One region of the Rhizobium sp. AG207R genome, then DNA from elsewhere that is predicted to be linked to it. Evidence: predicted binding sites of a transcription regulator. Region 1 holds the regulator's gene; each other region holds the start of a gene.
What was found. Region 1 encodes PhoB, which activates phosphate uptake and scavenging genes when phosphate is short. Its sites were predicted from a motif close to TGTCATNNANCTGTCAT; they were not measured.

Region 2: JJQ51_RS30705 (DUF1045 domain-containing protein) is a predicted target of PhoB. The motif match lies at 5,027-5,043, and genes of this name have one in related genera.
Region 3: JJQ51_RS14595 (alkaline phosphatase) is a predicted target of PhoB. The motif match lies at 4,978-4,994, and genes of this name have one in related genera.

Annotation. Positions count from the first base shown of each region.
Region 1 is NZ_JAEPVT010000002.1:672,004-681,731, reverse strand. Features, by position in the region: gene pstA (phosphate ABC transporter permease PstA) at 1-924, shown strand, start outside; gene pstB (phosphate ABC transporter ATP-binding protein PstB) at 940-1,755, shown strand; gene phoU (phosphate signaling complex protein PhoU) at 1,806-2,519, shown strand; gene phoB (phosphate regulon transcriptional regulator PhoB) at 2,551-3,234, shown strand; gene JJQ51_RS07245 (GcrA family cell cycle regulator) at 3,324-3,851, opposite strand; gene JJQ51_RS07240 (aspartate aminotransferase family protein) at 4,276-5,475, shown strand; gene argF (ornithine carbamoyltransferase) at 5,549-6,466, shown strand; gene JJQ51_RS07230 (Hsp33 family molecular chaperone) at 6,515-7,504, shown strand; gene apaG (Co2+/Mg2+ efflux protein ApaG) at 7,524-7,916, opposite strand; gene JJQ51_RS07220 (DNA helicase) at 8,527-9,240, shown strand; gene JJQ51_RS07215 (O-succinylhomoserine sulfhydrylase) at 9,321-9,728, opposite strand, start outside.
Region 2 is NZ_JAEPVT010000017.1:92,454-102,181, reverse strand. Features, by position in the region: gene polA (DNA polymerase I) at 1-2,113, shown strand, start outside; gene JJQ51_RS33005 (immunity protein Imm33 domain-containing protein) at 2,076-2,414, shown strand; gene phnN (phosphonate metabolism protein/1,5-bisphosphokinase (PRPP-forming) PhnN) at 2,436-3,041, opposite strand; gene JJQ51_RS30710 (alpha-D-ribose 1-methylphosphonate 5-triphosphate diphosphatase) at 3,038-4,177, opposite strand; gene JJQ51_RS30705 (DUF1045 domain-containing protein) at 4,193-4,879, opposite strand; gene phnE (phosphonate ABC transporter, permease protein PhnE) at 5,069-6,415, opposite strand; gene phnE (phosphonate ABC transporter, permease protein PhnE) at 6,424-7,404, opposite strand; gene phnD (phosphonate ABC transporter substrate-binding protein) at 7,487-8,398, opposite strand; gene phnC (phosphonate ABC transporter ATP-binding protein) at 8,494-9,348, opposite strand; gene JJQ51_RS30680 (pyridoxamine 5'-phosphate oxidase family protein) at 9,573-9,728, opposite strand, start outside.
Region 3 is NZ_JAEPVT010000005.1:440,213-449,940, forward strand. Features, by position in the region: gene JJQ51_RS14565 (hypothetical protein) at 291-1,007, opposite strand; gene JJQ51_RS14570 (exopolysaccharide biosynthesis protein) at 1,183-1,812, opposite strand; gene JJQ51_RS14575 (hypothetical protein) at 1,861-2,172, opposite strand; gene JJQ51_RS14580 (TerC family protein) at 2,241-3,224, opposite strand; gene JJQ51_RS14585 (SAM-dependent methyltransferase) at 3,394-4,110, opposite strand; gene JJQ51_RS14590 (Lrp/AsnC family transcriptional regulator) at 4,254-4,733, opposite strand; gene JJQ51_RS14595 (alkaline phosphatase) at 5,034-6,788, shown strand; gene JJQ51_RS14600 (hypothetical protein) at 6,863-7,327, shown strand; gene JJQ51_RS14605 (ABC transporter ATP-binding protein) at 7,332-8,018, shown strand; gene JJQ51_RS14610 (ABC transporter permease) at 8,015-9,307, shown strand; gene JJQ51_RS14615 (winged helix DNA-binding protein) at 9,314-9,728, opposite strand, start outside.

The DNA of each region.
Region 1 (9,728 bases):
GTGTTGCGCGACAGAGTCGTTGCCAACCCCTCTATCATAGGGACGACACAGAGCGTCACATTCCTGGCCAGCGCCAACATCGATTCCGCCAACAAGGGGCAGATCGATCTGACCGTCAGCGAGAAGGATCGCAAGATTTCCGACCGCCAGGTCGCATGGATGAAGCAACTCAGCGAAAGCGGCGCGCTTCATAAGGCCTTCAACAGCGGTCTCTTTCTGTCGGGCAATTCGAGCCGGCCGGAAGCCGCCGGGCTTGGTGTCGCGCTGATCGGCTCGCTCTACCTGATGCTGACCGTTCTCGTACTTGCCTTGCCGGTCGGCGTTGCCGCCTCGATCTATCTGGAAGAGTTCGCCCCGAAGAACCGGCTGACGGATCTGATCGAGGTCAACATCAACAATCTCGCTGCCGTCCCCTCGATCGTTTATGGCCTGTTGGGTCTCTCGGTCTTCATCAACATGATGGGGCTGCCGCGCTCGGCATCGCTGGTCGGCGGCCTTGTACTGAGCCTGATGACGCTGCCGATGATCATCATCGCCACGCGCTCGGCCTTGCGTGCCGTGCCGCCGTCGATCCGCAGCGCAGCGCTCGGTCTTGGCGCATCGCGCATGCAGATGGTCTTCCATCATGTTCTGCCGCTCGCGATGCCTGGCATTCTGACGGGCACGATCCTAGGGCTTGCCCATGCGCTCGGAGAGACCGCGCCGCTGCTTCTGATCGGTATGGTCGCCTTCGTTGCCAATTATCCGGCATCGCCGCTCGATCCCTCGACGGCGCTGCCGGTGCAGATCTACATGTGGGCGAGCGAAGCCGAGCGGGCCTTCGTCGAAAGAACGTCCGGCGCCATCATCGTGCTCCTCTTCTTCCTCGTCGCGATGAACATCGGCGCCATCCTGCTGCGCCGCCGCTTCGAGCGGCGCTGGTAAGGGAGGGCGCACGAAATGAACATGATGACGGAAGCTGCCAGCGAAAGAGCCTTGGCCAAGAAGATGACGACGATCCCTTACAAGATGATCGGCCAGGACGTTTCTGTGTTCTACGGCGACAAGCGGGCGCTCTTCGACGTCAATCTGAAGATCCGCGCCAATACGGTCACGGCCCTGATCGGCCCTTCCGGCTGCGGCAAGTCCACCTTCCTGCGTTGCCTCAACCGCATGAACGATACGATCGAGACCTGCCGCGTCACCGGCAAGATCACGCTCGACGATCAGGATGTCTACGACGACAGCATCGATGTCGTGGAATTGCGCGCCCGCGTCGGCATGGTCTTTCAGAAGCCCAACCCGTTTCCGAAGTCGATCTACGAGAATGTCGCCTACGGCCCGCGCATCCATGGCCTGCATCGCTCGAAGGCCGATCTCGAGCATATCGTCGAAACCAGTCTGCAGAAGGCCGGTCTCTGGGGTGAGGTGAAGGATCGGCTCCATGACGCCGGCACGAGCCTGTCGGGCGGCCAGCAGCAGCGCCTCTGCATCGCGCGCGCCGTTGCGGTCAGCCCGGAGGTGATCCTGATGGACGAGCCGTGCTCTGCGCTCGATCCGATCGCAACCGCCAAGGTCGAGGATCTCATCCACGAGCTTCGGGAGAATTTCACCATCGTCATCGTGACGCATTCCATGCAGCAGGCCGCTCGTGTCTCGCAGCGTACCGCAATGTTCCATCTCGGCCACCTGGTCGAGGAGAACGACACCGATAAGATGTTCACCAATCCCGACGATTTCCGCACGCAGGATTACATCATGGGCCGTTTTGGTTGATGATGGCAGGCGCGCGGCTCCTTTCACACAGTTCACTTGAGGATAGAAAAATGGTCTCCACTCACATTCTCTCTGCCTATGACGAAGACCTGAAGTTTCTGACGCGCCGCATTGCCGAAATGGGCGGCCTGGCCGAGCAGATGGTTAGCGACAGCGTACGCGCTCTCGTCAACAGCGACGCGGCCCTGGCCCAGAAGGTCATCTCCGACGACGTCGTTCTCGACCATGCCGAGCGCGAAGTTGGTGACAAGGCGATCGTCACCATCGCTCGTCGTCAGCCGATGGCAGCGGACCTGCGCGAAATCATGGGCTCGATCCGCATCGCCTCCGATCTGGAGCGCGTCGGTGATCTCGGCAAGAATACCGCAAAGCGCGTCATCGCCGTTCAGGGCACGGGCGTGCCGCGTCGTCTCGCTCGTGGCATCGAACACCTCTCCGAACTGGCACTGAGCCAGCTCAAGGAAGTTCTTGATGTTTACGCGACCCGCTCGCCCGATAAGGCCGTGTCGATCCGCGAACGCGACGAGGAAATCGACGCCATGTACACCTCGCTCTTCCGCGAGATGCTGACCTACATGATGGAAGATCCGCGCAACATCACCACCTGCACGCATCTTCTCTTCTGCGCCAAGAACATCGAGCGCATCGGCGACCATGCCACCAACATCGCCGAGACGATCTATTACATGGCGACCGGTGCTCAGCCGGAAGGCGAGCGCCCGAAGGACGATACCGCCAACACCGTCGGCGCAGTGACGGAATAATCTGGAAGCGAAGAAAGGAGACCATAGGCGCATGGTTCCGAGAGTTGCTGTTGTAGAAGACGAGGAAGCGCTTAGCGTTCTGCTGCGCTACAATCTTGAGGCCGAAGGCTTCGAGGTCGACACGATCCTCAGAGGTGATGAGGCCGAGCTGCGTCTCCAGGAGCGCATCCCCGATCTCCTGATCCTCGACTGGATGCTCCCCGGCGTGTCCGGCATCGAGCTCTGCCGCCGGCTGCGTATGCGGCCGGAGACGGAGCGCTTGCCGATCATCATGCTGACGGCTCGCGGCGAGGAAAGCGAGCGCGTGCGCGGACTTTCGACCGGCGCGGACGATTACGTCGTCAAGCCGTTCTCGACGCCGGAGCTGATGGCCCGCGTCAAGGCGATGCTGCGGCGCGCCCGCCCGGAGGTTCTCTCCACGGTGCTGCGTTGCGGCGATATCGAGCTGGACCGCGAAACCCATCGCGTCCACCGCAAGAGCCGCGAAGTCCGGCTGGGGCCGACAGAATTCCGCCTGCTGGAGTTCCTGATGTCCTCGCCAGGCCGCGTCTTCTCGCGTTCGCAGCTGCTCGATGGCGTATGGGGGCACGATATCTACGTCGATGAACGCACGGTCGACGTCCATGTCGGCCGTCTGCGCAAGGCGCTCAATTTCTCCAATATGCAGGATGTCATCCGCACCGTTCGCGGCGCGGGCTATTCCATGGAAGCCTGAGCGGCTCGCCGCTCGGGTGTTACTAAATAGCGGCGGAAATAGAAAAACGGGCCTCGAGGGGCCCGTTTCTCTTTGTCTTGCGGTAACTTTCAGCCGTTGTTGCGACGGCGGTCATGCACCGGCTGGTAGGCCATGCGCTGATGATAGGTGCAGTAGGGGGACGAATCCGGGCTGTCATTGCCGCAGAAGTGGAAGTCGTCCTTCAGCGGGTCCCCGACCGGCCATTTGCAGGTGCGTTCCGTCAGCTCCGTCAGGCCGAGGCGGCGGGAGATCGGAACGACGACGTTCGATGCCGGGCGATACTGAATTTCATTGACGGAATCTATCTCGATCTCTTCCTTCAGCATGGTTGCACCCTGCTGGCGGGCGACCACGGTGCGGGTAGCGACGCGCGAGCCGTAGGTCGTTGCGCGGGGAGCCGCGGCACTGCGCTTTGGCGTGCGCGTCGCGGTTGCCGTGCCGCCCGCCTTCGCTCGGCCAGGAAGGTTCAGGCGGTGCACCTTGCCGATAACGGCATTACGGCTCACGCCACCGAGCTGCGCAGCGATCTGGCTGGCGCTCAACCCTTCGGACCATAGCTTTTTCAGCTTCTCGACGCGTTCGTCTGTCCAATTCATGCCCTGTCTCCGCTGTCGCGTTTCCGATGGCAGAATCCCTCACCATTGCCTCGCATGGGAACGAGGCGCGAAACGCTCTAAAATTGTGGTGACTAGTTCCGCCGCATGCAGTCTAGCAATTGCTTTTTAACCTAGTGTGAGGCTGACTCCGTGACAAGAGTCGCGAGAATCTTGAGGAATCGATTTCGAGGTTTTCCCCAACTTGCTGCCTAGGCGTGGCATTTCTGCAATAGGCGCCGCCGAACCTATCTCTTTTGCCCGCAAGCGCTATCTCGCACCTGCTAAAACGCCAGTTTTGTTGACATCGCGATGCAAAACATCAATAGTGCCCGGGCCGCCGCAAGGCGGCATTTTTGATTTTTTCGGACCCGTTTCATCAAATCGAAGCGATCGGTCCTTAAAGTTGTGATCAGGAGATATGGCCATGGCCGAGACCACGCCGCTTTATGACACCTATATGCGCGCTCCGTTACGGTTCGAGCGAGGCGAGGGCGTCTGGCTGGTCACCGAAAATGGCGAGCGCTACCTCGATTTCGCAGCCGGCGTCGCGGTCAACTCGCTCGGTCACGCCCATCCTCATCTCGTCGCCGAATTGAAGGCCCAGGCCGACAAGGTCTGGCACCTGTCGAACCTCTACGAGGTGCCCGGTCAGGAGAAGCTGTCGAAGCGGCTGACGGAAGCGACCTTCGCCGACAAGGTATTCTTCACCAATTCGGGCGCCGAGGCGCTGGAATGCGCCATCAAGACGGCGCGGCGCTATCAATTCGCCAAGGGGCATCCCGAAAAGTTCCACATCATCACCTTCGAGGGCGCCTTCCACGGCCGCACCATCGCGACCATCGCCGCCGGCGGCCAGGAGAAGTATATCGAGGGCTTCGGACCCAAGGCACCGGGTTTCGATCAGGTACAATTCGGCGATCTCGATGCCGTGCGCGCCGCCATCACGGATGCGACGGCCGGAATCCTGATCGAGCCGGTTCAGGGCGAGGGCGGCATCCGTCCGGCCACCAACGAATTCCTGCGCGGGCTGCGTGAGATCTGCGACGAACATGGCCTGCTGCTGATCCTCGACGAAGTACAGTGTGGCGTCGGCCGCACTGGCAAGCTCTTCGCCTATGAATGGGCCGGCATCAAGCCTGATATCATGGCTGTCGCCAAGGGCATCGGCGGCGGTTTCCCGCTCGGTGCATGCCTTGCGACGGCAGAAGCCGCCTCAGGCATGAAGGCAGGCACCCACGGTTCCACCTATGGCGGCAATCCGCTCGCCATGGCGGTCGGAAATGCCGTTCTCGATATCGTGCTTGCCGAAGGCTTCCTGCAGCATGTGCGCGATGTCTCGCTGGTCTTCCGCCAGGGGCTCGCCTCGCTCAAGGATCGTTTTCCTGACATCATCGAGGACGTTCGCGGCGAAGGTCTGATGCTCGGCATCAAGGCGGCCATTCCGCAGGCAGAGCTGCTGCAGGCTATCCGTGCCGAGCATCTGCTCGGCGTGCCGGCCGGCGATAACGTCATCCGCCTTCTGCCGCCGCTGGTCGTCACCGCCGAAGAAGCACGCGAAGGTCTTGCCCGCCTGGAGCGTGCCGCCGAGCGTGCGCGCGCTGCCCGCACCAAGAAATCGGCTTGAGTTCAACGCCCGCTGACGGGGCGTTCCTGCCCCACGCGGGCGTTATTGTTTTTTCTGGAGCACAGGTAAGGACATGGCTTCTCCGAAACACTTTCTCGACCTCTCTGCCGTTCCGGCTGCCGATCTGCGCAACATCATCGATGACGCGATCGTGCGAAAGAGCGCGCAGAAGGCCGGCACTGCCGACAAGCCGCTCGCCGGCAAGATGCTGGCGATGATCTTCGAGAAGCCGTCCACCCGAACCCGCGTTTCGTTCGATGTCGGCATGCGACAGTTGGGCGGCGAGACGCTGTTCCTCTCCGGCACCGAAATGCAGCTTGGCCGCGCCGAAACGATCGGCGATACGGCCAAGGTGCTGTCGCGCTATGTCGATGCGATCATGATCCGCACGACCGATCATTCGCGCCTGCTGGAGCTAGCGGAACATGCGACCGTTCCGGTCATCAACGCGCTGACCGACGATACGCATCCCTGCCAGATCATGGCGGATATCATGACGTTCGAGGAGCATCGCGGCCCGATCAAGGGCAAGACGCTTGCCTGGACGGGCGACGGCAACAACGTGCTGCATTCGCTGATCGAGGGTGCGGCACGCTTCGGCTATCGCATGAATATGGCGGTACCCCTTGGTTCTGAGCCGAAGGATCACTATCTGAACTGGGCCCGCAACGAGGGCGCCGAAATCATGCTCTCGCATGATGCAGACCGTGCGGTCGCCGGCGCCGATTGCGTGGTAACCGATACCTGGGTTTCCATGAATCAGGAGCACCGGGCACGCGGTCACAACGTCTTCCAGCCCTATCAGGTCAACAAGGCTTTGATGGCACAGGCCGGCAAAGACGCTTTGTTCATGCATTGCCTGCCTGCTCATCGCGGGGAGGAGGTGACGGACGAGGTGATCGATGGCCCGCAATCCGTTGTCTTCGATGAGGCGGAAAACCGCCTTCATGCGCAAAAGTCGATTCTTGCTTGGTGCCTGGGCGCGATCTGAAGATATTAAACCGCGTCTCAAGGGCGCGGGCGCAGTAGGAGTAAAGCAATGGCCGAAAATGCCGCAACGCTGGGTCAGTTTGATTTCGCCGGTGACGATCATGTCGTTCCCTTCCAGGTGGAAGGTCTGGACGTGCGCGGCCGTGCCGTACAGCTCGGTCCGCTGCTGGACGCGATCCTTGCCCGGCATGACTATCCGACGCCGGTTGCACGCCTTCTGGCGGAGGCCATCGTCCTGACCGTCCTGCTTGGCACGTCGCTGAAATTCGAAGGCAAGTTTACCGTACAGACCAAGGGCGACGGTCCCGTCGACCTTCTGGTTGCCGATTTCACGACGCCGGAAAACGTTCGCGCCTATGCCCGTTTCGACGAAGAAGCACTGGAAAAGGCAGTCGCCGAAGGCCGGACCGAGCCGGAACAGCTGCTCGGCAAGGGCGTCCTCGCCTTCACCATCGATCAGGGCCGTTTCAGCCAGCCCTATCAGGGCATTGTCGCGCTTGATGGCGCCTCGCTCGAAGAGATTGCCGGCACCTATTTCCGTCAGTCGGAGCAGATCCCGACGCGCGTGCGTCTGGGGGCGGCAGAACTTTTCGACCGTGATGAGAACGGCAAGCCGCGTCACCGCTGGCGGGCCGGTGGCCTGATCGCGCAGTTCCTGCCCGAAGCGCCCGAGCGTATGCGTCAGCCGGACCTGCATGGCGGCGATGGCGATACCGGCGTGCGCGATCATGTCGAAGACGATGCCTGGGCGGAGGCACGCAGCCTGGTGGAAACCATCGATGCCGATGAGCTGACGGATCCGCAGGTTGGCACCGAGCGCCTTCTCTATCGCCTGTTCCACGAGCGTGGCGTACGCGTCTACGAGCCGAAGGCCGTCTATGACCGCTGTTCGTGCTCGCGCGACAAGCTGAAGGGCGTCTTGAAGGGCTTCACGGCCGAGGAGATCGAGGCCAGCCAGGAGAATGGCGAGATCGCCGTCACTTGTGAATTCTGCTCTACGACGTATCGCTTCGACGTGTCGGAGATAGAGGCGGCCTGACGGTGCCGATTTTGTCGGCTCAGTTCAGCGTGCGCAACAGGTTGGGCGTATCCAGAGAAAAGGCGGGGATCTTGACATGGAATTGCTCTCCGTCGTCCGTTTCCATCTGGTAATGGCCGAACATCATGCCTGACGGCGTATCCAGCGGGCAGCCCGATGAATATTCATAGGTATCGCCGGGTTTCAGATGCGGCTGCTCGCCGACGACGCCCGGCCCCGTCACCTCATCCACCATGCCATTCATGTCGGTGATGTGCCAGTAGCGTGTCACCAGCTTCACGGCCTTCTTCGAATGGTTGGATATGACGATGCGGTATCCCCAGACATAGCGATCGTCGTCCGGATCGGATTGCTCCTCCAGATAAAAAGGTTCGACGACAACCTCGATGTCGCGTGTTAGGGCGCGATACATGCCTGATACCTTGCCACTGCCCTGAAGCGCCGAGCGCTTCTCCAAGCCTCACTGCCGCTTCAGCATTTCCACATTCGCGGCATATTATCCGCATTCCACCACCCCCGCCAAGAGCGGGATATCTAGCGGTATCCTATAACCAGCCCGCTCCGTCAAGGAACGGCGTGATGAAAACTTGCGTGAACGGGTAGAGCCTTCCCGGCATTTAGCTATTACAGCTAATAACGAAGGTTAACGAGACGTCGAAAGAAGTATCTCAAATCGTCTGTCATTTGGTATTCTCTGACATGAAGCCTCTCTCTCCACTTTTGGTGAGAAGAAACGCTTGCCGCAGCCAAAGGTGCACTTGTAGGTTGCCCGTCATATCTGCAGCCCGCCGATCAAAATCTCCAGCTCATATAATTCCTCATTTCATCTTATGTTCCCTGGGGGTGTGACCGCAATTTTCATCGGAAGGCATTTCGGCTATCATCTGATTCTGGCATGGCCCGTGCCTCCCCCCTCCATTCGGGAAAGTATATTTCATGCGGGGCCGTCGATATCAAAACCGACTGTTTGAGCGCCTGGCATAAGGAGGGGTTGCGGTCATTGCTCGCAATAGGAGGTTTAGATGAGGCTTTCTGCCCCTGTTTATCATTTAAAGCGCAAGGCTAGGCTCCTGTCTCGCCAGCAGAAAATCCCCTTGCACGCCGCGCTGGATCGCGTCGCGGCTGGCGAAGGCTTTGCGGGCTGGAGCTTGCTCGCAAGCAAAACGAGCTCAGCTGTGCCCATCGGTGAGCTATATTCGCGTCTGAGCCCGGGCGATCTGGTGCTGATCGGCGCGCGGCGCGGTCACGGCAAGACCCTAATGAGCTTGCGGCTCGCCGTCGAAGCCATGAAGGCTGGCAATCGCGGTGTCTTCTTCACGCTGGAGGACACGGAAAAGGTCGTCCTGGACCGTTTTCCTGTCATCGGTGCCGATTATGCGGAATTTGCCGATCTGTTTGAATTCGACAATTCAGATGCCATCAGCGCCGATTATATCGTCGAGAGGCTGGCCGGTGCGCCGCGTGGCACGTTGGCGGTCGTCGATTTTCTGCAGCTGCTCGATCAGAAACGGGAAAAACCGGAGCTGATGATCCAGGTCCGGGCGCTGAAGGCGTTTGCGCGCGCCAGAGGCGTGATCGTCGTCTTTGTCTCGCAGATCGACCGTTCCTATGATCCGGCGCTGAAACCAGTGCCCGATCTCTCGGATGTTCGCCTGCCGAATCCGCTGGACCTCAAATTGTTCGACAAGACGGTCTTCCTGAACAACGGTCAGGTTGAATTCAAGGCCGCTAACTGACGAGCTACCCTATCTCTCGCGAGATTGCCCGATGAGGGCAGGTCGAGCCGCCCGGAAAAATCCGGGCGGCTCGATTGATATCAGGCGGAAACCTGCTCGAGCGCGCGGGCGAAGTCCTCGACCAGATCCGCGCTGTCTTCGATGCCGGCGGAGAAGCGCACGGTGCCCGGCGAAATGCCGAGCTCGGCGCGGGCTTCGTCGGTGAGGTTCTTGTGCGTCGTGGTGGCAGGATGCGTGATCAGGCTCTTCGAGTCGCCGAGATTGTTGGAGATCTTCACGATCTCCAGCGCATTCTGCAGCTTGAAGGCCGCTTCCTTGCCGCCCTTGAGCTCGAAGGCGACCAGCGTAGAGCCGCCGCTCATCTGCTTGGCGATGATATCGGCCTGCGGATGGTCCCTGCGGCCGGGATAGATCACGCGGGCGACCTTGTTGGTCTGCTCGGCGAGGAAATCGGCAACCTTGGAGGCGTTCGCCGTCTGCTGCGCAAC
Region 2 (9,728 bases), on a different contig from region 1:
CGATGCGGCGGCAATCGAGCCCTCCATCGTCAAGATCGAATGGGGCGAGGGCGCTCATGGGCCCGATCTCGATGTCGGCGAGAATGTCGATCTCGTCGCCGGCAGCGTTGTCGAAGCCGAAGGGGCATCGGTCCCGGCGCCATCGGCCAAGGCGCGTCTGGCTTTGGATGGCACCACTGCGCCGGAGGATCTCGCCAAGGCGCGCGCCGCAAGTTTCGCGAGCGCGCCGATCGATCATTCGAAATATGTGACCATCCGCGATCTCGCCACGCTCGACCGATGGATCGCGGATGCGCGCGAAACCGGCATCGTCGCCTTCGATACGGAAACGATGTCGCTCGATGCGATGCAGGCCGAAATCGTCGGCTTCTCGCTGGCGATCGCCGATAATCGCGATGATCCGACTGGCGCTTCCATCCGCGCCGCCTATGTTCCGCTCGGTCACAAGACCGGTGTCGGCGATCTGCTCGGCGGCGGCCTGGCGGAAAACCAGATTCCGCTTCGCGATGCACTGCCGCGCCTGAAGGATCTGCTGGAGGATGCCTCCATCCTGAAGATCGCGCAGAACCTGAAATACGACTATCTTCTGATGAAGCGTTACGGCATCGAGATGAAATCGTTCGATGACACGATGCTGCTCTCCTATGTGCTCGACGGCGGCGCCAACGCCACGCATGGCATGGACAGCCTTTCCGAGCGCTGGCTCGGCCACAAGCCGATTGCCTACAAGGATGTGGCCGGCAGCGGCAAGTCCAATGTCACCTTCGACCTCGTCGATATCGACCGCGCCACAGCCTATGCCGCTGAGGATGCCGATGTGACGCTGCGTCTCTGGCTGGTCTTGAAACCACGACTGGCGGCAGAAAAACTCTCAGTCGTCTACGAGCGGTTGGAGCGGCCTCTGGTGCCGGTGCTTGCCCACATGGAAGAGCGCGGCATCACCATCGACCGGCAGATACTCTCGCGCCTTTCCGGCGAGCTGGCGCAGGGTGCTGCCGCTCTCGAGGACGAGATCTACAATCTTGCTGGCGAGCGCTTCAATATCGGCTCCCCGAAGCAGCTCGGCGATATCCTTTTCGGCAAGATGGGATTGGCTGGCGGCAGCAAGACCAAGACCGGGCAATGGTCCACCTCGGCGCAGGTGCTGGAAGATCTGGCCGCGGCCGGTTTCGAGCTGCCGCGCAAGATCGTCGACTGGCGTCAGCTCACCAAGCTCAAGTCCACCTATACGGATGCGCTGCCGAGCTACGTCCATCCCGAGACGAAGCGCGTTCACACCTCCTATTCGCTGGCCTCCACCACGACAGGGCGCCTGTCGTCCTCCGAGCCGAACCTGCAGAATATTCCGGTGCGCACGGCAGAAGGCCGCAAGATCCGCACAGCCTTCATTTCGACGCCGGGCCATAAGCTCGTCTCCGCCGACTACAGCCAGATCGAACTGCGCGTCCTGGCGCATGTCGCCAACATCCCGCAGCTCAAGCAGGCCTTTGAGGACGGCATCGATATTCACGCCATGACGGCCTCTGAAATGTTCGGCGTGCCTGTGGATGGCATGCCGAGCGAGGTGCGCCGCCGCGCCAAGGCGATCAACTTCGGCATCATCTACGGCATCTCCGCCTTCGGTCTCGCCAACCAGCTGTCGATCGAGCGCTCGGAAGCCGGTGACTACATCAAGAGGTATTTCGAGCGCTTCCCCGGCATCCGCGATTACATGGAAGGCACCAAGCAGGCCGCTCGCGACAAGGGCTATGTCGAGACGATTTTCGGCCGCCGCATCCATTTCCCGGAAATTCGCTCCTCCAACCCCTCCGTCCGCGCCTTTAACGAACGCGCCTCGATCAACGCGCCGATCCAGGGTTCGGCGGCTGATGTCATCCGCCGCGCCATGATCAAGATGGAGCCGGCGCTAGCTTCGGCCGGCTTGGGCGATCGCGTCCGCATGCTCTTGCAGGTGCACGACGAACTGATCTTCGAAGTCGAGGATGCCGATGTCGAGCGCACCACGCCGATCATTGTCTCGGTCATGGAAAACGCTGCCATGCCGGCGGTTGATATGGCCGTGCCGCTGAAGGTCGATGCGCGCGCCGCCCACAATTGGGATGAGGCGCACTGAGCGGAAGCGATCTGGAACCGGTCAAACCGGAATCCGAGCCGGAAGACATGGTGGCCGTCGCCTTATCGACGATAGGCCGCATGCCGATTATGGCGTGCGGCAGGCCATGCCGAAGGGCGGAACCGTCAGCTGGTTCTTCTATTGCGGTGAATATTCCGACGCCGAAGACTTTTACCAGCCTGTTCACACAGCCCACCTAAGCGAGCTGTTGCCTGGCGTAGTCAAATACCTCCGGCTTCCGGTCGGAACGCGGTTCATCATCGACGATCAGGGTTATGAGGATGTGTGGCGGGTCGAATGATCTTCGATTGTCGCCATCAGACTATTTGCGGACCAGCGTTTCCAGGACGGAAATAATGGCGCGTTCGGCCTCTTCGAGCGTGCCGCTATTGTCGATATCGGCGACGTCGTAGCTGCCCTGAACGGTCAGTGCGCTTCTCTCCAGACGCTTCAGCACATCTTCGCGGCTCTCGCGTCCGCGCGCCATCAGTCGTTCGGCCAGCACTTCGCGGGACGCCGTGATGTTGATGACCTTCAGCCGCGGAAATGCGGCCTGGAAGCGGTGAAGCGCCGAGCGCGAGCCATTGGCGATGACCAGATTGCCGCGAGCGAGTTCATCGGTGACTTCAGCCGGAATGCCGTATTTCAGCCCATGCGCCTCCCAGGAAACGGCAAAGGCGCCGGCTTGCTCCATTCCATCGAAGTCAGCTTCGGAAACGCTTCTGTGGTCTTCATTGCCGGCATCGCCGTCCCGCGTGATGACGCGGCGGACGAAATGCACGTCAGACCGGCCGGCAAAATGCCGGGCGGCCAGATTCATCAGTGTATCCTTGCCGGCGCCGCTCGGCCCGACAACGACGGCCAGCGTGCCTGCTGTCGCATCCGTCAGGCCGAGGTTAGCCGGCTTGATCTTGGTTTCCGGGCTCATGCGACCCGCCGCCCTTCTCGCCAGACGGAGCGCGTGACCGGCACGCCGTGATCGCGGCGAACGCGCACGAGATCCGCCCGCAGCCCTTCGGCAATGCGGCCGCGGTCATTGAGACTGACCGTCTTTGCCGGCGTCGCCGTCACCATGGCAATCGCCTGCGGCAGCGAAATGCCCTCAACCTCATCAGCCAAGATGAAGGGTGCATGCAGCAGGCTGAGTGGCACATAGTCGGAAGACAGCACGTCAAGGACGCCGAGTTCGGCCAGATCGCGGGCGGCGATATTGCCCGAATGCGACTTGCCGCGGACGATGTTCGGCGCGCCCATCAGCACGCTCATGCCGGCGCCGTGCGAAGCCTTGGCGGCATCGATACTGGTCGGGAATTCGGCGAGGCGAACGCCGTAGTTGATGGCTTCGTCGACATGGGCAAGCGTCGCGTCGTCATGGCTGGCAACGGTGATGCCGCGATCGGCGCAGACCTTGGAGATCGCGTCGCGATGCGGCGTAGCATACTTGGCCGATTCCTCCTGGCGCTTGGCGACGAACTTGGCAAAGGCCTCGTCGCTGAGCCCGCGCTTCTTCTGATAGTAGAAGATATACTGATCCATGGTCTGGAACTGGCGCTGACCCGGTGCATGGTCCATCAGCGAGACCAGACGCACGTAAGGGTCCTTCTCGAAATCCTGGAAGTGGTCGAGCACGTTGTCGGAGGAGACTTCGCAGCGCAGATGGATCAGGTGATCGGCGCGCAGGCGATCTTCGCTTTGGGCGGCCTGGATGGCATCGGCCATATCACGCATCTCGCCCTTTTCGAAACCGCCGTCCTCGTCCGAGCCCATGCGTAGGCAGTCGAACACGGTCGTGATGCCCGAGGTGACGATCTGGGCATCATGCGCCTGGATCGCCGCCGTCTTATTCCACCGCACGCCCGGGCGCGGAGAATAGTGCGCCTCGAGATGGTCGGTATGCAGCTCGACCAGACCAGGGATCAGAAAATCGCCCTCGAAATCTTCGCCGATATCGGACTTGCCCTCGGAAATGGCGGCAATGCGACCGTCGCGAATCAGCACGGAACCTTCGACGATCTTGTCTTCGAGGACGATGCGGGCGTTGGAAAGGACGGTTTCTTTGGTCATATCGGCTCTTTCATATTAGGCGCCGGCAAGCGGCAGCCAGGAACGGACGGTAAAGGGAGCACTACGCTCTTCTTCGACGAAGACGGCGAGGCCGGAGATATCGAGCGGCTTGCCGGTATGTTCGGCGAAGCGCTCGGCGAGGATTGCCTGCAATTCGGGCTGACGCTCGGAAGGTACGCGTCCCGTCAGCGTCATGTGGAAGCGGAATTCGTCGTTGACGTAAGGATAGCCCCACCGCAGCAGATTGGCGCGCTGCGGCTCGGTCAGGCCTTCCGGCTTGCGTCGCGCGATATCGTGATCCGACAGCGGCGCGCGGAATGGCTCGAAGGTCTTGACGACGCGCGAGGCGAAATCCTGCAGCGGCTGGTAAACGGAACCGGGAACGAGCGCAAAGAAATGGCCGAGCTGGCCAAGCACCAGCTCCGGAATGGTGAAAGCCTTGGTTTGCGAGGCGAATTCGGCGGCGACTTCGAGGAGATCGCGCTCGGTCACAGAAGCGGCTAGCTCGAACGGCGCCTTCAGCGTGGCATGGAAGCCGTAGCGGCGCGGATCGGCCGTCAGCTCGGCATGACCTTCCGGCAGCGGCGCCATGGCCTTGTCTGAAAAAATCTCATTCGAAAATGCATCGCGGCCCAGCCAGCGGGCAGCGAGAGATGTCAACGGATCGTCTTTGGGCGGCGTGAAATAGAGAGCATAGCGCAAGGCTGCATTCCTTGGAAAAATCGGCTGCGCGAGACACTGTTGGGTGATTTGCGACAAACCGCAAGAGCAGCAAGGCAGCAACGGTTCGAATCCGGCTAAAGCCAGCTTGGCCGCTGCGGTCTTGCCGGCCTGCGCTATCGGATTCCCGTGACAGAATGATGATGCGGAACGATTTTTTCCCGTTCTTTTTTATTTCGTTCGCGTGCCCATCAGCCGAGAGCGCAGGGCGTTGGATGCGGCGTCGAACAGGAAGACAACGATGAGGATCAGCAGCACCATATAGGCGACGTTTTCCCAGTTGGCATTGGTGCGCATTGCTTCCCAAAGTTTGAGGCCGATGCCGCCCGCGCCGACGGCGCCGATGATGGTCGCGCCGCGCACGTTCGATTCCCACTGGTAGAGCGTCTGGCTGACGATGACGGGCACGATCTGCGGCATGATCCCGTAGCGATGCACGAGAATGGTCGGCGAACCGGTGGATTTCACGCCTTCGCGCGGCTTGTTGTCGATGTTCTCGAGGCCCTCGGAATAGAGCTTGCCAAGCGTGCCCGTCTCGGTGAGGAAGATCGCGCCGCTGCCCGCGAGCGGGCCGGGGCCGAAGGCGCGCGTCAGGAACAGCGCCCAGATCAGCATGTCGACCGAACGCAGGAAATCGAAGAAGCGCTTGAGGATCTGGTTGACGAGTCGGCTCGGCGTGATGTTGCGAGCCGCCAGGAAGGCGAGTGGGAAGGCCGCGAGCGAGCCCAGCAGCGTGCCGAGGAAGGCCATGACGATGGTCTGGAACAGCTTGGTCCAGACGTCGCCATGCTGCCATGCGCCATTGTTCCAGATATTGTCGAAGGCCAGCGAGAGATTGGACTGAGCAGGATCGAGCCGCGGCCCCGAAACGATCAGGCTGATGACTTCGCTCGCCGGCTTGTCGAAGAAGGGCGAATGCGTATCGAAGACGAAGTTGGCCCAGCCGATGAACCGCTTGCGGATCTTCACGCGGTCGGTGGAAATGCTGGCGTCGCCTGCAAAGCCGAGATTGACGAGAATATTGTCGTCATAGACGGTCATCCAGCTTGGAACGGGCTCGGAACCGACGATTTTCGGCACATCGCCGGCAATATCGATCGGAATCGTGATGCCATGCGCGGTCACGATGGCCTGCGTCTTGGTGACGGTTACCGTGCGGCTTGTGCCGCTGACAGAAACGGTCATGCTGCCATCGGGATTGGTCTTCACCCAGTCCGGGTTTGGATTATCGCCCAGGGGCGAAAAGCGCGGATATTTGATGCTGATCTTGTCTCCGGAGATGCGGAATTCCGGCTGCACGTCATAGCTCACCCATTCGCTGAGATAGATGCCGACGCGCTCCCAATGCGCTTCCGAAATGACCTTCGGCAGGTCGAAGAACCACACGGCATAGATGCCGTAGAGGATGACGCCGATGAAGATCATCAGCGCGCCGAAGCGCTGGCGGAAGGACCGGTGAAGAACTTCCGGGTAACGCGCTTCGATTTCCTGCATGCGGCCGGCGTCGATGACGGACATGGATAACCTCAATGCTGCAAAAGGAAGGCATGCTCGCCGACGAGGCGGCGGCGGAGCCATGCGGAAAACTGGTCGACGGCGATGATCGTCAGGAAGAGAAGCAGCACCAGCGCCAATGTCTTGGCGCCGAAACCGCGTGAAATCGCAAGTTTGAGCTCCTCGCCGATGCCGCCGCCGCCGACGGCGCCGATGATGGTTGAGGCGCGAACGTTGATCTCCAGACGCAGCAACGCGTAGGACATGAAGTTCGGCAGCACTTGCGGCAGGGCGGCAAAGCGCACGCGCTCGCTCCAGCTCGCGCCGACGGCACGCATGCCTTCGTCAGGCTTCATGTCGATATTCTCGACCACTTCGTAGAAGAGCTTGCCAAGCGCGCCGATCGTATGCAGGCCGACGGCGATGATCGCGGCGATCGGGCCGATCGACAAGATCGCCGAAAACAGGCCGGCGATGACGATTTCCGGAAAGGCGCGCAGAAGTTCCATGATGCGCTTCGTCACCAGCCGGATCGGATGGGACGGCGACATGTTGCGGGCGGCAAAGAAGCTCAAGGGTACGGCAAAGACGAAGCCGATGATGGTCGATACCAGTGCCACGTTGATCGTGATGATCATCAGCTCGAAATATTCGGGGATATAGAAATCGCCCCAGACATAGACGCGACCGAGCGGGAAATTGAATTCCTCGCCGCCGGCGCCATTCGCCCCGTTCGGGCTCGGCAGGTCGAAGAGCGCGCGGTAGACGTCGGCCCAGTCCTTCGGAATGAGCCAGCTCAGGAAATCGAAGAGATGCGGCAGGCGGTCAAAGAAATGCCCGGCGTTGTTTTCGTCGGCGAAGCGCACCGAGCTGACGAAGGCGACGAGCAGGATCACGAGACCGATGCCGGTGTAGAAGCGGCGCTTGGCCACCATCTTGCTCCAGGCGTCGCCGATCTCCTTGGCGCTCTGTGGCGCGCTTTGCATGTTCGGGTGCGTATCGGCGATCGTCATGAAATCCTGCCCTTGTGAATAGCAAAGGGTGTGAATAGCAAAAGGGCGGCCGTTGCCGGCCGCCCAATTATAGGAATGCGGATCAGCCGCCGATGGCAGCCTTACGAACGTCGATGACGGCGTTGTAGAAGTCCGGAGTAACCTTGACGTAGCCCTTGAAGTCGCCGCCTTCGATGGCGTTGAAGCACTTGGCGTCAGCCGTCGGGAGCTTCATGAAGAAGTCCGTCAGCTTCGTCTGCCATTCGGTGCCGAGAGCGTTGCGAACGACGAGCGGGCCGTTCGGGATCAGCGGCGAACGCCAGACTTCGACGAGCTTGTTCGGATCTACGGCGCCCTTGTCGACTTCCTTGCGGAAGGTACCGGAGGTGAAGCCGTCCTTGAAATCGCCAACACCCGAGGAGTCGTCGACAGCAACATCGACCTTGCCGTCGTAAGCGGCGAGCAGGTTGTTCTCATGGCCGCCATTAAACTGGGTCGAGCCGAAGAACTTGTCGTTCGGCACGCCGGTGGTCTTCGGAATCTGCGTCAGCGGAACAAGGTAGCCCGAGGTGGAGTCCGGGTCGGCGTAGCCGAGCTTCTTACCCTTGGCGTCCATGATCGTCTTGATGCCGGAAGACTTGAGGGCGAGGCCGATCGAGTAGTAGCCGGTCGAACCGTCGGTCTGCTGCGTCGTCAGGATCGGGGTAACGGCCTTCGGGTCCTTGATGGCGACGGCTGCGTAGCCGGACGCGCCGAGTTCGGCGAAGTCGAGCGTGCCGCCGAGCAGGCCCTGGATAACGCCGTTATAGTCGGCGGCCGGGAACAGCGAAACCTTCTCGAAACCGAATTCCTTCTTCAGGTGGTCGGAAAGGCAGGCGTAATTGCGCAGGCGATCGGCTTCGTTTTCGCCGCCGAGAATGCCGATGCGCAATTCCTTGAGGTCTGCTGCGTTGGCAGCAGCGCCGACTGCGAGCGCAACAAGCGCCGTAGCGGCAAAGAGTGCTTTCTTCAACATGGGTTCGTCTCCTGATTAACCGGTGTCCCCGGATGTCTTCGGTCTGATAGAAGAAATGCGCCCTTGACGCGGGCCTTCGATCCCGGCCGTCCCTCTCAGAGACCGGCCAGTGCCAGCGGTTGCGGGCCGGCAGATTCAGTCGCCGCGGCTTGCACGGCTGGATCGGCAATGTTGATCGATGTCGACGTCATGGTCTCGTCGATGCCGGCGCCGTCCTTGTCGGTGCCGTAGATTTCCTTGACGGCGGCTGCCGTCAGATCGGCCGGCTTGCCGTCGAAGACGACTTTGCCGGCCGCCATGCCGACGATGCGTTCGCAGTAGTTGCGCGCCGTATCCAGCGTATGCAGATTGGTGATGACGGTGATGCCTTCGCGCTCATTGATATCGCGCAGCGCATCCATGACGATCTTGGCGTTCAGCGGATCGAGCGAGGCGATCGGCTCGTCGGCCAGCATCATCTTCGGCTGCTGCATCAGGGCACGGGCGATGGCAACGCGTTGCTGCTGGCCGCCGGAAAGCGTGCCGGCCATCTGCAGTGCCGTCTGCTCGATGCCGAGGCGCTCCAGCGCCGCAATCGCCTCGATGCGCTCCTCGCGGGTGAAGACCGAAAGGAGACTCAGCATCGTCGAACGATGGTTGAGGCGGCCGAGCATGACGTTGGTGAGCACGTCGAGGCGCGGCACCAGATTGAACTGCTGGAAGATCATGGCGCAATCGCGCTGCCAGCTGCGCAGTGCACGACCGGTCAGCTTGGAGACTTCGGTGCCGGAGAAATGAATGGAGCCGGAACTCGGATCGGCCAGACGGTTGATCATGCGCAGCAGCGTCGACTTGCCGGCGCCGGAACGGCCGATGACGCCGACCATCTGTCCCTGCGGTATGTCCAAAGTCACGGAATCGACGGCGAGCTTGTTACCAAACCGGCGTGAGACATTCCTGAGTTCGAACATAGTGCTTCCCTTTCGCGGCTCCCGGGCTGCAGAAATTTCAGCGGTACCGGTGCTAAGAACGGGCGCGTGCCCCTGTCTCGAAAGGAGTTTCGAGGGGGCTGGCGCCAACCACAAGGCAACCGATTAGTCCCGCTTCATGAAGCTCCAATGTCAGTTTTGTGTAACTGCTGTTACAATTCCCGGCGATTTTGCAAGATTAGCCGGCTGAGAGCTTTCCTTTAAGTTTAGCCGTCAAACATGCCGGTCGGCAGACCGTCTATGCTGAAGCTGTTCTTCTCGCGCCGGTATTCCTCGATGCCGTCGGGACCCTTGGCTTTCGCCCATTGGTCCAGGCTCGGCCGTTCGCCTTCATAGCTGAAGAGCGGTACGCCGAAACCACA
Region 3 (9,728 bases), on a different contig from region 1:
TGCGCCAGCATTCTTCAGCGATCGCGGCGCAAATATGGCGGACTTGAGGCGGTGAGGGCGCCAACAAAGCCTTGATGGGCTTATGCCGCGTCACGAGGTGGGGTGTGCTGCTTCTGCAAACGCGGCAAGCCGTCTTCCAGATTGAAGGACAGAATTTGCTCGCTCACCTATCCATGGACGGCGGGCGCGTAAAATTCCGGATAATGCAACGGCATCATCCCTTACGATGTCGGGGTGTTGCCGATGTCGCTCTTCGGTGTCTGGATCAGGTCGACAAAGTGGTCGGCCACTTACTGCGATGGCAGATGGGGAGCGGGAAAGTCCAGCACCCGGCTGGTATAGCTTTCGATCAGTGCGCTGAATGGTGTTCCATCCGGCAGCTTCAGCACGGCATGGTGTTCGAGAAGAAAGGAAGGCAAGGCGAGAGACCCGCTCCCGGATGGCGGCAGATCGGCGCCGGTTTCCCATCCTTGCGGGAGCGGCGACCAAAGGAGCTTTGCCGACAGGTTCGTGCGGGTGAAATTGAGAGCCTGAACGGCACGGCCGAACGCGATGTCGCTCGTATCGAGCGACTTGTTCATTTCGGCTGTGAGCTTTGCCGGCACGTACCAATTGTCCGCCTCGGACAGAATACGATCCCCGCAAGCCAGACGAACGCGACGATAGGCGACAGGTTCGTCAGGTCCGACCGCCAGCAGCTTCCGGATTGAATCGTCGGCCGGCTTGTCCTGACCGCGCACGCGCTGCGCAACGATTTTCGAGCCATCCGGTGCAAGCTTATGCGCAGCACACCAGCGATCGAGCGTCAGCGTGGCACTGGCATTGCTGAGGAGATCGGCATTCAGGGTCTGCAGGATTGCCAGTGCTTCCAGACGCGAGGTCGGCGTGTCGGGCCACTGAGAGGCAGCCGGCATTTCCTGCGCCGTCGCCGTGTGCGCGCCAAGCGCGATGGCGACGGAGCTGCCGAGGGCAATCATGCGGACGAAAGACGGGGGCTTTGATGGCATGCGATGAAATCCTCTGCACTGATGATTTTACAGGCCGGAACCTAATGGCTGAGAAATGCGCCGCTGGCATAGATGGCAGGCTTGCCGCTATTGGCAAGACGCGAAAAGGCTGTTGCGGACAAGCGCGGCAACTGGCCGCAAAATCATCCGCTGTCTTCCTTACTGAATAGGATGCTTACGATCCGATCGCATTCAGGCTGGTGAAAGCCAACTGAATGAGACCGGCCGTGGCGATGAAGGCCAGTGCTGAGACGAACAGCGCCGCCAGGATCAGCAAACCGTCCCGTGCCATCAGGGCGACTGAGATCGCCATGAGGGCAACGACCGGCATATAGTTGCCGAGCGGGATCGGAAGGACAATGGCGACGGCCAGCAGGAAGATCGGAAAAGACAGCAGCCATTGCATGGTGCCGCCCGTGAAAGCGGCCAGACGGCCCGGACGAACGACAGTTTCGACCTTGGCGAGGATCGGCGCGCTGTAGCGTACGATGAGTTCCACGATTACTGGCGAAAGCCGGCGTCGGTTGATAAAGGCCGGTAGCCATATCCTCCGGCGGCCCAGTGCGATCTGCACCGCCACCAGAGCGAGAGCGCTTCCGAAGACGACGCCGAACGGTCCTGGGATCGGGATCAGTGCCGGCAGCGAGAGAAAGAGGATGGTAAAGGCCATGCTCGTGTGCCCGAGGCCGCTGAGCACCTCGCCGATGGAGATGCCGCCCTGCTCATGGGTGAGCCTGGCGAGATGGTGCAGGCGAGTGGATGCCCTGTCATCATGCCCAGTCGTATCGGCAGCCTGTTCTGTCATCGGACATCACCAGATAAGGTCACCGGAATTTCTTGTTTGCACAAAGCGTCAGGCTTCATCGACACCTTCGCCCTTTCCCTGGATAAGCCTGATGACGGGCGCGCAGTCCGGATTGCTTTTATCGAGCAGATCGGCAGGGCTGCTCCAGCCGGTCGACAGGCCGATGACGGTTGAAATCGTCCAGAAAGTGTCTTCGGAGGCGCGTTGCGCCAGTGCCGGGACCTCGGACGAGAGACATGCCTGCGATTGCCTGATGATCCCGACAGGCTGGCCGGCGGCAGCGGCATGCCGCTCGATTTCGGCTTGAAGCGGGCCAAGGGCGAAAGTTGCAAAAAGGGCTGCGAGGAGATTGGAGATCATGTCTGTACCTTGTCGGAAATCTGTTTGAAGCGGGGAGGGAAGTGCCCCAAGCGGGGCACCTCATGGCGTCAGGCGCTTTCAGCCTTGTCGCGCGTCTTCAGCAGGCTCCAGCCGACGCCGCTTGCAATGATCGCGAAGGTGATGCCGAGCGAGAGGACGGCCGGGAATTTTTCGAGACCCAGCATATCGGCGACGAAGATCTTCGAGCCGATGAAGACGAGCACGACGGCGAGCGCGGGCTTCAGGTACCGGAAGCGGTGGATCATGGCGGCAAGCGCGAAATAGAGGGCACGCAGGCCAAGGATCGCGAAAATATTCGACGTATAGACGATGAACGGATCGGTGGTGATCGCGAAGATCGCAGGAACCGAATCCACGGCAAAGATGACGTCGGCGACTTCGATCAGCACGAGCGCCATGAAAAGCGGCGTGATGAACCAGACCATTTTTCCGTTCTGCGGATGCGGCTGCTTGACGAAGAAGCGCTCGCCATGATGGTGGTCGGTGACGTTGAAGCGGCTGCGCATGAAGCGTACCAGCGGGTTCTTTGACACATCCGGTTCGGTATCCTTCACGACCAGCATCTTGATGCCGGTGATGATGAGGAAGGCGGCGAAAACATAGAGCAGCCAGGAGAACTCGGCCACCAGTGTCGTGCCGACGCCGATCATGATCGCGCGCAGCACGATGACGCCGAGAATACCCCAGAAGAGCACGCGGTGCTGATAGAGGCGAGGCACGGCGAAGAAAGCGAAGATGAGGGCAATGACGAAGACGTTGTCGAGAGCCAGCGTCTTTTCCACGACGAAGCCCGTCATGTAGGCCAGGCCGGAATCGGCACCGAGATACCACCATACCCAGCCGCCGAAGGCGAGGCCGAGCGTGATGTAGAGAACGGAGAGTTTGATGCTCTCGCCGACACCGATCTCCTTGTTTTCCTTATGCAGCACACCGAGATCGAAGGAGAGAATGGCGATGACGAGCGCAAGGAAGCTTACCCACATCCAGAGCGGCTTTCCCAGCCACTCCACGAAGAGCAAAGACGTTTCCATGTCGGAAAACCCCTGTCGGCGCGGTGTCGGAAAGGTCCGACATCGCGAGAGCGCCGACGGCTCTCACCAGAGGGGCCCGGACCAGCGGGTTGGCCAATAGCTGGGAAGCCGACGTCGGCGTTTCAAGGGTTTGCGTGCATTTTGCAAAGACGACAATGTCACGTAGCGTCTAAGGGTTGGTTCGACCGATATGGATGCCGTAAACGCTTGCCCTTTCCTGCGCGACGAAATCAGCCAGGGCGGGAGGAATTTCGACCTGGGCGGTATGCCGCGCGAGAATATGGAATCCCTTCGGAAGACAGGTCGCGATGCGGCCGATGATCGTTTCATAATCGACGATCAATATCTCCTGTCCGGCCACAAGGTCGAACAGCAGCGGATCGTCGATCACATGCTCATTTTCACAAAACCAGTAAGAGGAGATTGTCAGGTCGGGAAGATACCCGATCTGCGCCGGCAGGCTTCGTTGCTCGAACTGGAAACGTCCCGGCAGGCCAGCCGCTGACATCAGCTCCCTGGCGAGAGCGAGCTGATGTTCGGATATGTCCAGCCCGTAAACCTCGAGCTCGGGATTTCCGGCAAGATAGGCAAAGGCAAGGCTGAAGGCGCCCGAGCCGCAGCCGAGATCGCATACCCTTCTATATTTGTGGACCGTTGCTTCGAGGCTGGTAAGTACCTGCAGGCACTTCAGTGAATTTCGCATTCCGAACGCACGCGTGAAGGCATCGGCGGAACGACTATAGTCGAATATCTCGATCTGGCGCCTGCTTTCGACAGCATTGCGCAAGGCAATGGAATCGTTGCTGGGATGGTATAGATGATTACATCTGAGCAGAACTTCGGCAAATTCTTCGAAATGCCGCGTCTGTACGTCCGTGCCGGTCATGCAAGCCTGTCCTCGCCAAGGATATTGTCTTTGGCGTGATTGGAAAGGCTGCATGCGCCGAAAGCAAGCCCTCAAAACTTGCCCATGATGCCCGGTAGGGCAAGGGCGCGCAACAACGATCATCGAACGTCGGCGCCGCCATGTCAGCCTTGCGGCAGGGCGATCGGAAATCCTTCGAAGGTCTTGAGAGTATCGAGGACGATTGCCGTCTTCACATGCTGGACCGATTCATGCGGAAGCAGCACGTCGTTGACGAAACGGGAGAGATCGGTAAGCCCGCGGGTGGCGACCTTCAGGTGATAGTCCATTTCTCCTGTCAGCGCATAGGCTTCCAGCACCTCCGGCAGACCGTTGATGAGCTGCGAAAACCGGCGGGCATTATCCCTGTTGTGGGTGGCAAGCGTCACCGAGATGACGACGAGCATGTCCAGCCCCAGCTTCTGCCGGTCGAGATTGGCCTGGTAGCTGCGAATATAGCCTTCTGCCTCCAGCCTCGTGCGTCGCCTCGAGCATTGCGACGGCGAAAGCGCAATGCGCTCGCCGAGCTCGTTGTTCGTCAGTCTGCTGTCTTTCTGAAGCTCCTCCAGCAGACGCAGATCCAATTTGTCGAGCTGTTCATCCATTGCACAAAACTCTGAGAATCCTCACGAAGCGTGTGTAGTATTCGCTTATCTTATGAGGATGGCAAGTTTGACATCATGAATGTCGGCTTAGCTTGCATGACGAAGGTTGCGCGGATTGTGTCGAATTGGAAAGAAGGTCCGTAGGTTCGGCTGGCATTTTAGATGCGGCACACACAATCAATCTTACTTACCGATCGTCGTTTTGGAATTAGCGGTTGAGAAAGTTGACTCCATTTTACGTGATTGTCATCTGGCTTTTATAAGTGGGGAGCGGGAAGCAACCAAACGCAGGGGGTATAAATGCGTAAACTTCTTCTCGCCATGATGTCTGCGGCCTTGATGTCCGGCGCAGCCCATGCAGCGACAGTCTATCCGTTGGACCGGGCAACGGTACTTGCCGGCTCTCCGTTCGATTTCAAGGTGGAATTCAACAAGGTCGTCAAGCCGGAAGACGTGAAGGTCACGGTCAACGGCGAAAGCTACGACGCGGTTTTCGGCAAGGCGGCTGATTTCGTCGCAGAAGAGAAGGGCGCTGAAGACAAGGTACTCGGATCGGCCCTGATCCTGCGCGGCATCAAGCTCGCAAAGCCCGGCCAGTACAAGGTCGAGGTTTCGGCCGGCGACGAGAAGAAGTCCGTCAACTGGGATGTCTATGGCACGTCGGCCACGCCGAAGGCCAAGAACATCATCTTCCTGCTCGGCGACGGCCTCTCTGTTGCACACCGAACCGGCGCCCGCATCATGTCCAAGGGCATGACCGAAGGAAAGGCCAATGGCCGTCTTGCCATGGACGATATCCCGCCGGTCGCCTTCATCGGCACCTCCTCGACCTCTGCGATTGCCACCGACAGCGCCAATACCATGTCGGCCTACATGACCGGCCACAAGTCGGCCGTCAACGCCCTCGGCGTCTACGCCGACCGTACGCCGGCAAGCCTGGACGACCCGAAGGTCGAAACGATCGGCGAGGCGTTGCGCCGCACCGGCAAGAAGTCGCTCGGCATCGTCACCACGGCCGAAGTCGAAGATGCGACGCCGGCAGCGCTCGTTTCCCATACCCGCAAGCGCGGCGACAAGGCGGAGATCGTCGGCATGATGTACGACGTCAAGCCGGATGTCCTGCTCGGCGGCGGCTCGGCCTATTTCCTGGCGAAGAGCGTTCCTGGCTCCAAACGCAAGGACGACAAGGACTATATCGCGCTCTTCAAGGATGCCGGCTATGCCGTTGCGACCGACAAGAACGAACTGGCGGCGGCTGCCGGCTCCAACCAGGACAAGCTGCTTGGTCTCTTCCACACCGGCAACCTTGACGTCACGCTCGATCGTGAATTCCTGAAGAAGGGCACCGTCGACAAGTTTCCGAACCAGCCGGGCTTGGTCGACATGACCAAGGTCGCGCTCGATAAGCTTGCCAAGAACCCGGACGGCTTCTTCCTGGTGGTGGAAGGTGCCTCCATCGACAAGATGAGCCATCCGCTCGACTGGGATCGCGCTCTGGTCGAAACCATCGAGTTCGACAAGGCCGTTGCCGTCGCCCGCGAGTTTCAGGCCAAGAATCCGGATACGCTTGTTGTCGTCACCGGCGACCACACGCATGGCGTTTCGATCATCGGCACCGTCGATGACGAAAAGAAGGGCACCGAGATGCGCGAGAAGGTCGGCACCTATGCGGCTGCCGGCTTCCCGAACTATGAGGACAAGGATGGCGACGGCTATCCGGATCGCGTCGACGTTTCGCGTCGCCTGTTCATGGCCGCCAACAATGGTCCGGACCACTACGAGACCTTCCGCCCGAAGCTCGATGGTCCTTTCGTGCCGGCTGTTCAGAACGAGAAGAAGGAATACGTCGCCAATGAAGCCTATAAGGACGTGCCCGGTGCCGTCTTCGTGCAGGGCAACATTCCGCGGGACGAGGACAGCGGTGTCCACGCCGTCGATGATGTCGTGCTGCAGGCGGCTGGTCCCGGCGCCGAAGGCTTCCGTGGCTACATGGAACAGAGCGATGTCTACCGTGTGCTGGCCGATACTTTCGCGTTCGGCTCCGAAAAGATGTAAGTTGTTACAGATCGTATGACCATGACAGGCGGCTTCGAGGCTGCCTGTCTGTTCACCTTTCATGAGGATATGCGATGTCCGGGGACAGGATCGCCACCATCAATCGTCGGGGCTTCTTGGCCGCTGCCGCGATTTTGCCGGTCATGGGCATTGCGGCACGTGCGAATGCCGCCGAGACATTGGGCTTCGGCGAACTCTATAAGAGCTTCGGCCCACTCGGGCTCGAATTTTCCGACAAGGTGAAGCAGCTGAGCGGCAGGGAAGTCGCCATCAATGGCTTCATGGCGCCGCCATTGAAGGCCGAGGCCGCTTTCTTCGTGCTCACGGAAATCCCGATGTCGCTCTGCCCGTTCTGCTCTTCCGATGCCGATTGGCCCGACAACATCATGGTCGTCTATCTCTCTTCCAAGCAGACATTCGTGCAGTACAACGCGCCAATCACGGCGCGGGGCGTGCTGGAATTTGGCTCGTGGACCGATCCGGAAACCGGATTCATCAGCCAGCTGCGTCTCCGCGACGCATCGTTCAGGACCGTCTGAACACATGCTTGCGCTCGATATCTCCGGTCTTGAAATGCAGTTTCCCGGCCTGGCCGCGCCGGTTCTCGCCATCGACCGCTTCCATCTGCCGGCGGGCGGCAGGCTTGCGATCACCGGTGCTTCAGGCTCCGGCAAAAGCACGTTCGTCAACGCCATTACCGGCTTGGAAGATGTCGGTAATGGCAGCATATCCTGGAGCGGCACGGAGATCACACGCCTGTCGTCCGGCCGGCGCGATGCGTTCCGCGCCCGCAATATCGGCCTTATCATGCAGGATTTTCATCTCTTTCCCGGCCTGTCCGCCTTCGAGAATGTCGTGCTGCCGATCAAGCTGACGCGGCGCCTTACGGCCAAGGAGCGGGAACGCGCACTTTATCTGCTGTCTGTCACCGGTATCGCCCGACCGCAGCAGAAGATCGAAACCTTGTCACGCGGCGAGATGCAGCGTGTTGCCGTTGCCCGCGCACTGCTGTCGCGTCCCGGCGTCATCGTTGCCGACGAGCCGACCGCCAGCCTCGATCGTCAGGCGGGTAGTGATGTCGCGGAGCTTTTGCTGCAGCTTTCGGCCGAGGAGGGGACGACGCTTGTCGTCGTCACGCATGACGCTGCACTTGCCGAGCGCCTTGGCCGCCGCATCAATCTGGCAAACGGGCGCATCGAGGAAGACAGCCAGGAGGTGGCCGCGCGATGATCACCTTCATTCTTGCCGACCTCAGGCGCTTCTGGAGCGGGGCGTTAGCGGTTGTCGTGCTGATTGCCCTGTCAGTCGCGCTGAGCGTGACGGTGACTCTGCAGGAGCGGGCAGTTCGCCTCGGCAGCGCACGCGCCGCGGAAAAGTTCGATCTGCTTGTCGGTGCTGCCGGCAGTGAAACGCAGCTGGCGCTTTCCGCCGTTTTCCTGCAGCCGGCGCCATTGCCGCTGATGGAGGGTGCCGTTCTGTCTCGCCTTGCCAGTGATTCGCGTGTCGAACTGGCGGCACCGGTCGGCTTCGGCGATTCCGCCTACGGACATCCGATTGTCGGCACGACCACGGGCCTCATTTCGTCCCTCTCGCCGTCGCTCTCGCAGGGGGTGATGTTCGCGCGTCTCGGCGAAGCGGTTGTTGGCTCGGATGTCGCCTTGCCGACCGGCGCGGAAGTCAAACCAATGCATGGCACGGCCGAGACCGGCGGCGAAACCCATACGGCCATCGCCTATAAGATCACCGGCCGCATGGCGCCGACGGGAACAGCCTGGGATCGCGCCATCCTGGTGCCGATCCGTGCCGTCTGGCAGTTGCACGGAATGCATGGCGCGGACCATCACGACGATGATGGCGACGAAGCCAATGTGCATGGCGCAGCCGAGCCGCATCAGCATGACGACGGGCGCGAAGAAGGCCACGACCATGAGCACGGTCATGTTGATGCCAATGCGCCGCTCGACGAGCATTTCGACGTGCAGACGCCCGGCGTTCCGGCCGTTCTGGTCAAGCCGAAGACGATTGCCGATGCTTATCGCCTGCGGCAGGAATACCGCACGGGTACGACACTCGGCATTTTCCCGGCTGAGGTGCTGACCAGGCTCTATGCAACGCTCGGCGATGCCCGCAGCCTGCTGCTGGCGATCGCATTTGGGACCCAGGCGATCGTGATTGCCGCGATCGTGCTGGTCACCATCATGCATGTCGGCTCGCGGCGCCGGCAGATCGGCGCCTTGCGGGCGCTTGGAACACCGGTCCGCTCGATCATCACGCTCGTCTGGGGCGAGCTCTTCGTCCTGTTCGCCGCCGGCATCCTGCTCGGTATCGCCCTCGGCTACGCGGCAGCGCTGGTTATCTCCGTCAGGCTGGCGGCAGCGACCGCCGTGCGCCTGCCCGTCGGTTTCTCTTTCGATGATCTCTGGCTTGTCGGAGGCTTTGCAGCCGTTGCCGCGATCATCTCCATCGTGCCGGCGTTCAGCGCGCTACGCTCCAGCCCGGCTGCCGCACTGCGCGCCTAAGAAAGTCTAGTCGTCCTTAAAACGGCGATGCGTCGCTGCGCTTCTGGCCACGTGCTCATAAATCCCGGTCATCAAGTCCAATGTGCTGGACGCTTCCTCCAAACGGCGGCCCATGTTCGGAACGCCTTGCACAGCTTTTACCAGAAGGGCCGAGCGCACTGCGGCGTATTCATCTGTGACGTCTCGACCTTTTTCTGTCACCGAATATGTCACCCCCGAACGGCCGCTGCCCCTTCGTTCTACCAGTCCTGCACCGACCAGCTTTCTCAAGCTGTACTGCATGTTCGGGATATCTTCTCGATTGGACAGGCGCGCGAGATCCTTGATGGATTTAGGCCTATCATGCATGCGAATTATATGGAGCATGGCATTCTCAGGGCCGCTTGCTGCCAGTCCAATGACCGAAGCCAGACACTCGGTT